2 regions of the Mesobacillus boroniphilus genome follow, and region 1 is predicted to be linked to the other one. Evidence: riboswitches for the same ligand, from Rfam matches in the RefSeq annotation. Region 1 holds a riboswitch; the other holds the start of a gene.

What was found. Region 1 has a riboswitch for lysine ahead of DYI25_RS18870 (amidohydrolase). Riboswitches for the same ligand answer to the same signal wherever they lie in the genome.
Region 2: it holds a riboswitch for lysine, as region 1 does, so the genes downstream of both, DYI25_RS11875 (aspartate kinase) here and DYI25_RS18870 (amidohydrolase) in region 1, are expected to answer to the same signal.

Annotation. Positions count from the first base shown of each region.
Region 1 covers NZ_QTKX01000003.1:309,706-313,920, reverse strand. The annotation lists gene DYI25_RS18875 (methyl-accepting chemotaxis protein) at 1-246, opposite strand, end outside; gene DYI25_RS18870 (amidohydrolase) at 395-1,993, opposite strand; lysine riboswitch at 2,150-2,327, opposite strand; gene DYI25_RS18865 (nuclease-related domain-containing protein) at 2,444-3,349, shown strand; gene DYI25_RS18860 (GntR family transcriptional regulator) at 3,894-4,215, shown strand, end outside.
Region 2 covers NZ_QTKX01000001.1:2,317,775-2,321,989, forward strand. The annotation lists gene DYI25_RS11875 (aspartate kinase) at 230-1,462, opposite strand; lysine riboswitch at 1,637-1,814, opposite strand; gene uvrC (excinuclease ABC subunit UvrC) at 1,886-3,658, opposite strand; gene DYI25_RS11885 (hypothetical protein) at 3,674-4,215, opposite strand, start outside.

The DNA.
Region 1 (4,215 bases):
CATATACTTTTGGAGTGCCAGTTGCTCCCTCATGATTGCATCCTTCATCTCGACAATCAGATTCACCTTATCCATCCGTTCATCAATGGATGAAGAATACTGGTTGTTCATCTTGTTAAACTGAAAATTCGTTATGATTGCCACAACTGCCAGCAAAGTCAAAACCGAGAAAAAGCCCGCCAATAGTTTGGCGCGAACATTGAACTTCATCTGTGATTTTCTTGCGAATCTCTTCTTGAATTTCATTTTCCGCTCTCCTGTCCAGCAATATAGTAAATTACTATTCTTACTTTCTATTTCGGTTTAATTTTTGAAAATTTTAGGACTTTAGCCATAAAAACGAAAAAAGGACGGTTTTCTTCCAATTTAGAAGTAAAAAACCGTCCCCATACTGCTAAGAATGCCTGCGATATTTGACTTCTCCGCCTATGATGGTCATTTCAACTTTCATCGTTAAAAGTTCATCCGGTTCTTCCATTTCGAATGGATTGGCTGAGTAAACGGTAATATCCGCTAATTTTCCGCGGGAGATCGTTCCTTTAAGCGTCTCTTCGTTCGTTGGATAAGCACCGAGCTCTGTGAACAAGCGGAACGCATCGACCATCGACAACTTCTGCTCTGGCACATAACCGTCATGGGTTTCACCTGGTTTTTTCCGAGTGACTGCGGCATGGATTCCGAGAATTGGATCGACTGGCTCAACCGGAGAATCAGAGCCTCCTGCACAAATAACACCTGCTTCCATTAATGTTTTCCATGCGTAGGAAAGCTTGATTCTCTCTTCACCTAGACGCTCCTGGACCCATGGGAAATCACTCGCAATAAACCGCGGCTGGATATCCGCAATCCTGCTAGGTGCTTTCAGTCGAGGAATCAATTCTTCTCTTAAAACCTGGGCATGAATCAGCCGGTCGCGATATGCTACAGTTGGGAACTGATCCAGCACATCGAGAACATTTTCCAGTGCCTGATCGCCAATCGTATGGACTGCAATCGGCATATCCAGCTCCCGTGCACCTTTCACGAGTTCGTATAAATGCTCCTGATCATACATCGCATCGCCGTAATGGCCTGGCGCATCACTATATGGTTCCGATAACAGTGCGGTTCTCCGGCCAAACGCCCCGTCGGCAAAAATCTTCACCGAGCCGATTTGCAGCGTATCATTGCCATAACCAGTGTACATTCCAGCTTCTTTCAGGTTTGGTAAAAATTCATGGTTGATCAAGAGATTGCTGCGTAAGCCGAGCTGCTCTCCATTTAAAAGCTCATTGAATAGATTCCACGTTTTTTCAAGCCCGCCGAGATAAAGCGGATCATTCGTATGTACGCTAGTCAGCCCCTTGCTCATCGCAAAATGCATCGTCTGGCGCATCGCTTTTTTCCAGTCGTCGTATGAGCGCTCAGGGATGTACTGCCTGATCAGATTCGCCGCTGACTCCAGGAATAATCCCGTCGGCTGTTTCGTAATATCATCCAGTACGATGGTGCCGCCTTCTGGCACTGTAATTGCCGGGTGATAGCCGCTCACTTCCAACGCCTTGCTGTTGACTAGAGTCGCGTGCAAGCATGTTCTTGTTAAAAATAACGGATTGACAGGCGCCACATAATCCAGCTCCGAAATCGTCGGGATTCCTCCGTCCGTAAAAAGATTCTCATCCCAGCTGCTGCCGACAATCCATTCCCCCGGCGCAAGCTGACTGGCTTTTGCCTGAATTTTTGCCAGCATCTCATGCTTGGACGTGATTCCGACAAAATCGAGATTGATAAAACTATCCGCCATAATCGACAGGTGAAGATGGCTGTCAATCAGGCCAGGAGTAGCTGTTTTTCCTTCCAAATCGATCACCTGTGCCTGGCTGCCCCATTGCAGCACCATATCTGCGGATGATCCCATATCAATAAAACGGCCATTTTCGATGACCACTGCTTGTACAATTGGATTGCGCGTGTTGAATGTATAGATGGTTCCATTTTTGTATATGGTTCTCAAGAAGAATCTCCCCTTTGGATAGATAAAAATGGTGAATGCCTGGGGAGTGCGTTAGGAGTTTGATAGAAGGGGGATACTTGGAAAGCTCTGGCATGCAAAAAGCAATGACAGAAAATAACCTATCATTGCTTTTTACAATATACGTTATCCTCCATTTCGATCAGTAGTTCTCCATGCACAAAACCAAGCATGACAGTCTGCTCCTTGTTCAGAAAGCATCCCAGCAGTAACCAGTTTGACCCTAATTACGCTTCGGCAAACAACCCTTTCATCCACCATCAACGATGTCATACTCCGATGGACTAATCTTGTTATTCGCTCCTCTACCTCACCGATCTGATAAGATCATATGAAATTAGGTTAATAGTAACAGATTTATCATAATTCGTAAAATGTTCACTGATTTTTCGCGGGCACTTTTTTACAATGAAAGAAGAAAGGAAGTGGAATATGATAGTAAAAGAAAGAACCAAACCAGAAGAATTAGTAATCCTACAAACCCTTAAGGCCCGGATGGAATTGGAAGAGAAAGATGCTCAAAACCTGCGAACGCTGGAGAAAGGCTATGAAGGAGAAGTACACTTCGATCATTGGTTCACGAACCATATAGTCGAAAGCCTCATTATCAACGACCTGCTCCTCGAAGTAAATGGCACTCATTTTCAAATCGACTCCCTCGTGATCACGCAGGACCGGCTGCATCTTTTCGAAGTGAAAAATCTTGAAGGAGACTATTATCTGGATGGAGACAAATTTAAGACAGTCGCCGGCACCGAAATCAAAAATCCCCTCCATCAACTAAGCCGCGCAGAATCTCTACTAAAGCAACTACTAAAAAATCTGGGCTTTTACATCCCTCTCGAACCTCACCTCGTGTTCATCAACCCTGAATTCGCCCTTCTGCAAACACCACTAAAATCACCCATTATTTTACCAAACCAACTGAACCGCTTTATGGATAAGATGAACCGTACCACTTCAAAATTAACAAACAAACATACCAAACTGGCGGAGGCACTATTGTCTTTGCATATTAAGAAATCACCATTTTCCAGAGTGCCGGGATACGATTTTGATCGGTTGAGGAAAGGGGTTATTTGTGAGGCTTGCGGGGAGTTTTTGGAGAGTTATAGCAGGAATAAATTCATTTGCAGGCAATGTGAATCTCAAGAGCATATTGAATCGGTGGTGATTCGTGCCGCCAAAAGTTTTCAGTTGCTTTTTCCAGAGCGCAAAGTGACCACAGCGACTCTCTATGAGTGGATCGATGCTCGTATCCCCCCGAAAACCATTAGGAGAGTATTAAAGAGCAATTTCTCAGCCAAGGGAGAGTGTAGTTCCACCTATTACGAGTAATGGAGTACTATAAGAATTGCCATGAAGTGTCTATCACCTTTATGGTAATTTTTTTATTTTTTATATTACCGAAATCTTCGGCTCCTCCTCTTTTCGGGCACATGTTCCTCCAACTTGTTACCGAAATCTTCGGCTCCTCCTCTTTTCGGGCACATGTTCCTCTAACTTGTTACCGAAATCTTCGGCTCCTTCTCTTTTCGGGCAGATGTTCCTCTAACTTGTTACCGAAATTTTCGGCTCCTCCTCTGTTCGGGCACATGTTCCTCCAACTTGTTACCGAAATCTTCGGCTCCTCCTCTTTTCGGGCACATGTTCCTCCAACTTGTTACCGAAATTTTCGGCTCCTTCTCTTTTCGGTCACATATTTCTAACTCTGTTAACTCCCATACACCTCTGGACAAAATCACATCACAAATCCCCCCATCCTGGAATGACCACAAAATAATTTGGCAAAATAAACAAAACAGAAAACGCTTGCAATTTTTCAAATCCGTTTTATAATACTTGTATACAAGTATACTTGATTAACCAGGAAGGTGATGTAATGACGGAAAAGCAGGAATTTCTTTATCCCCAGAAATGGCTTTCAAAAGCATCGACTGGTGACCGTGTCGCAAGTGAGCTACGGATGCAAATAATCTCGGGATTGATTGAAAGCGGTGCCATCCTTTCGGAAAATAAACTGGCTGCCGACTTCAGTGTCAGCCGTTCTCCAATCCGGGAAGCATTGAAAATTCTCGCTTCCGAAAACTTGATCCGACTTGAACGAATGGGTGCCGTTGTCATTGGACTGACAGAAAAAGATATCGAAGAGATTTACGACGTCCGCTTATTGATCGAATCATTTGTTTTTGAACGACTCATTA
Region 2 (4,215 bases), on a different contig from region 1:
GTTTTCTCCCACATAATCCTATTGAATGTGACGATAATTTTTTGCTTTTCCTTTTTATCTGCAAATTATTCGCTTTATTGTGACGATAATTCTTCGTTTCTCCTTTTATCCGTCATCATCATCACTAATGCGAGTATAAATCTCTAAGGATCTCATTTACGTTTACATATAAGTAATCATAAAAGCTTTCCCGATAGCTCACACCAGGAAAGCTTCTTCAGCGACTCTCTTAATTCGTCTTAACAGCTTCGGAGTAAAGCTCAAATGCTTCGTGGAGTGATTCTACTGCGTTTACCATTTGTTTTTCCTCAACAACGGTTGAAACCTTAATTTCAGATGTGCTTACCATCTTCACCTGGACTCCGTTTCCTTCAAGTACTTCAAACATCTTGGCAGCAACACCTGGATTTGAAACCATGCCTGAACCCACAATTGATACCTTTGCCAGGCCGGTTTCGGATTCGACCGCTTGATAGTTTAATGATTCTTTATTTCGTTCTAATACATCCAGTGTCTCTGGCAGATCGTTGCTCTTGATTGAGAAGGATATATTGGCAGTACCTGCCTCTGTTCTGCTCTGGACGATGATATCAACATTGATGTGGTTCTGGGCAAGTGTTGTGAATATAGTTGAAAGTCCTTTTAATGAAGTGCTTACTCCAAGGACTGATACTCTCGTGATTTGGTCTTCAAACGCAACTCCGCGTACGATTAGATTCTGTTCCATTTCATTCTCCTCCTCGATGGTCGTGCCTCTTTCTTTTTCCATGCTGGATCTTACTTCAAGTGGCAATCCATAGTTCTTTGCGAATTCCACCGCACGCGGGTGGAGCACACCTGCCCCCAGGTTTGCCAGCTCAAGCATTTCATCATAGGAAACACTCAGCAATTTCCTCGCGCTTTTCACATATCTTGGATCGGTCGTGAATACGCCCGTCACATCGGTATAGATATCGCATTTATCAGCCTTCAAAGCCGCTGCAAGTGCTACTGCCGTTGTATCTGACCCGCCGCGTCCAAGTGTGGTGATTTCTCCATCATCAGTAACTCCCTGGAATCCCGCGACAATGACCACTTTTCCACTCTCTAAATCGTTGGCAATCCTGTCCGTCTCTATATCGACAATCCGGGCATTCCCGTGGACAGCTTCCGTTTTGATTCCAGCCTGCCAGCCTGTGTAGGAAACAGCCTCAATCCCATTTTGCGCCAATGCCATGGAGAAAAGAGCAATTGTAATTTGCTCTCCCGTTGTCAAAAGCATATCCATCTCTCTCTTTGATGGCGCGCTCGAAATATCATTCGCCATGTCGACAAGATGGTCCGTCGTTTTGCCCATTGCTGATACGACAACCACGACATTGTTGCCGTTCTGCAGTTCTTCCGCTGTCCTGCTGGCAGCATTCCTGATCCTTTCAACGTTGCCAACTGATGTTCCACCAAATTTCTGTACAATCAATCCCATACGTTTCCCCTGCCTCTTCATTCTGTATTTTGCCTCTATTTGAGTTTCATTGCTACTACGCATATGTATCTTTCCCTAGAGCCTTCAAAGATTTACATGTATAAAAAAGCCCTAAAAACAGAAAAAGCAATGAGAGTGTCTCCCATTGCTTGATAAACGTGTATAAACGCTGCAACATGAGATAGCACTCCAAGATGGCAATCTTGACAATCCAGCGTTTATTCAACGAAGGACCAGCGAGAAAATGGATAGGCATTTCCCCACTTCGGCAAACATCCCCTTTCAAAGCCCTTCGCTGAATCCTACAATTCTCCAGGCCTTTACTCTTGAAGTTCGCACCTCTATCTTCACTTTAATGCTCTAAAGTGATAGCTATATGAAATTTTTTTATCATTATAGCACACAAAAAAATAGAATGCTACATTAATTCTGTAATTTCTGATATAGTTCCTCCGCAACATTGGCTGGAAGGCCGGCAGCGGTCAACTCTTCCACTGAGGCTTCCCGCATTTTTTTCACCGATCCAAAATGCTTCAGCAAAACTTTCTTGCGCTTTTCGCCAATGCCAGGAATATCATCGAGCAGTGACTGAAAGGCACTTTTGCCCCTTAACTGGCGATGGAAGGTAATCGCGAACCGATGCACTTCATCCTGGATTCTTTGCAATAGGTAAAACTCCTGGCTGTTCCGCGGCAGTTCGATCACCTGCAAAGGATTACCATATAATAGCTGGGATGTCCTGTGTTTATCATCCTTAGCCAGGCCGGCAATCGGAATATCCAGTCCAAGTTCATTCTCCAGGACATCACGCGCGGACTCGATATGTCCTTTTCCGCCATCAATGATAATCAAGTCTGGCAGTGGCAAGCCTTCTTTCAAGACACGTGAATACCTGCGCCTTACGACTTCTCTCATTGATTCATAATCATCCGGGCCTTTGACCGATTTGATCTTGTATTTGCGGTATTCCCTTTTTTCAGGCTTGCCGTCGATAAAAACAATCATTGCCGAAACCGGGTCTGTCCCCTGGATATTGGAGTTATCGAAAGATTCAATCCGATGAGGTGTGTAAATGCCCATCTGCTCGCCAAGGTTTTCAACAGCTTTAATCGTCCGTTCCTCATCGCGCTCAATTAACGAAAACTTTTCTTTTAGAGCGATACCGGCATTCTTGGACGCCAAATGGACAAGTTCTTTTTTCTTGCCGCGCTGTGGCTTTAGGACTTTCACGCCAAGCAGTCCTTCAGCCATTTCGAGGTCCACGCCTTCTGGCACCAATACTTCCCTTGGCTTAAAATGCTCATTTTTCGAGTAAAATTGCCCCAGGTATGTCAGGATATCTTCTTCCGGTTCATTGTGAATCGGGAACATCGAAACCTCGCGCTCAATCAGTTTGCCCTGGCGGATGAAGAATACCTGCACGCACATCCATCCCTTATCGACAGCATAGCCAAACACATCCCGGTCGGTAAAATCCGTCGTTGTCATCTTCTGCTTTTCCATTGTTGCCTCGATATGGGCAATCTTATCGCGAAATTCCTTTGCCCGTTCAAAATCCAATTCCTCGGCAGCCCCAGCCATTTTCTCCGTTAAATCTTCCTTTATGTCCTTATAGCCTCCATTCAGGAAGCGCGAGATTTCATCCGTAATCTGTTTATACTCTTCCTTGCTGACATCCTTGACACAAGGAGCAAGGCACTGTCCCAGATGATAATAAAGGCAAACACGGTCAGGTAGCGTCGAGCATTTCCGGAGCGGATAGATCCTGTCCAGCAGTTTCTTCGTTTCATTCGCCGCTTGGACATTCGGGTACGGCCCAAAATATTTGCCGCTATCCTTCTTTACCTTTCTCGTAATGATCAGCTTTGGATGCCGTTCTGCAGTCAGCTTGATGAACGGATACGATTTATCATCCTTGAGCATGATATTATATTTTGGGTCATATTTCTTGATCAGGTTGATTTCAAGAAGCAGTGCTTCCATATCGGAGGAGGTGACGATATACTCAAAATCCTCAATTTCATTTACAAGACGCAGCGTTTTTCCGTCATGCGATCCTGTAAAATAAGAGCGCACCCTGTTCTTCAATACCTTGGCTTTCCCTACGTAAATGATGGTCCCCTGTCTGTCCTTCATTAAATAACATCCTGGCTGCGCAGGAAGAATAGCAAGCTTATTCTTGATCTGCTCGTTCATGCCATTCACCTCCTGTTACGGTGTCCATTTATATAAAATAATCTCGTGATAGACTGGATCAAAAATTTTATCTGATGCAAAAGTATTTACTTTCTCAAGCTTCCCGTCAAGATTAATCCCCTGAGAGCGGAAGCCTTCAACAACACTGTCTGTTAAATAAACTGTCTTACCTTTATATAACCCCTGATCGTGCAGGAAAATCCTATAGGTATAGATTCGTTTATGTGGGTAAGGCATCTTCAGATACTGAAGCACTCTGGTTTCTTCCCATGTATACAAAACGAAGTCCTCTGGCTGCTCCTCAAGATAGTGTGCAAGCTGGTAAACGGCCGGCTCGATTACAGCCTGTTTTTGTATATAAATTGAAGAAATAATTGCCTGGGCGATGATAACCCCTATTACCAAAAAGCTCGCATACACCCCTGCCCTTTTTTTAAAATAGACAGTCAGGCCAAGAAAGACCAGCAATAGCGCTAATGGCAGTATATGCCTCGGTTTTTCAATATTCTGGGCAAAAAGTGCCCAGACCCCGTAGGCGAGCAACAGCAATGCGCCCA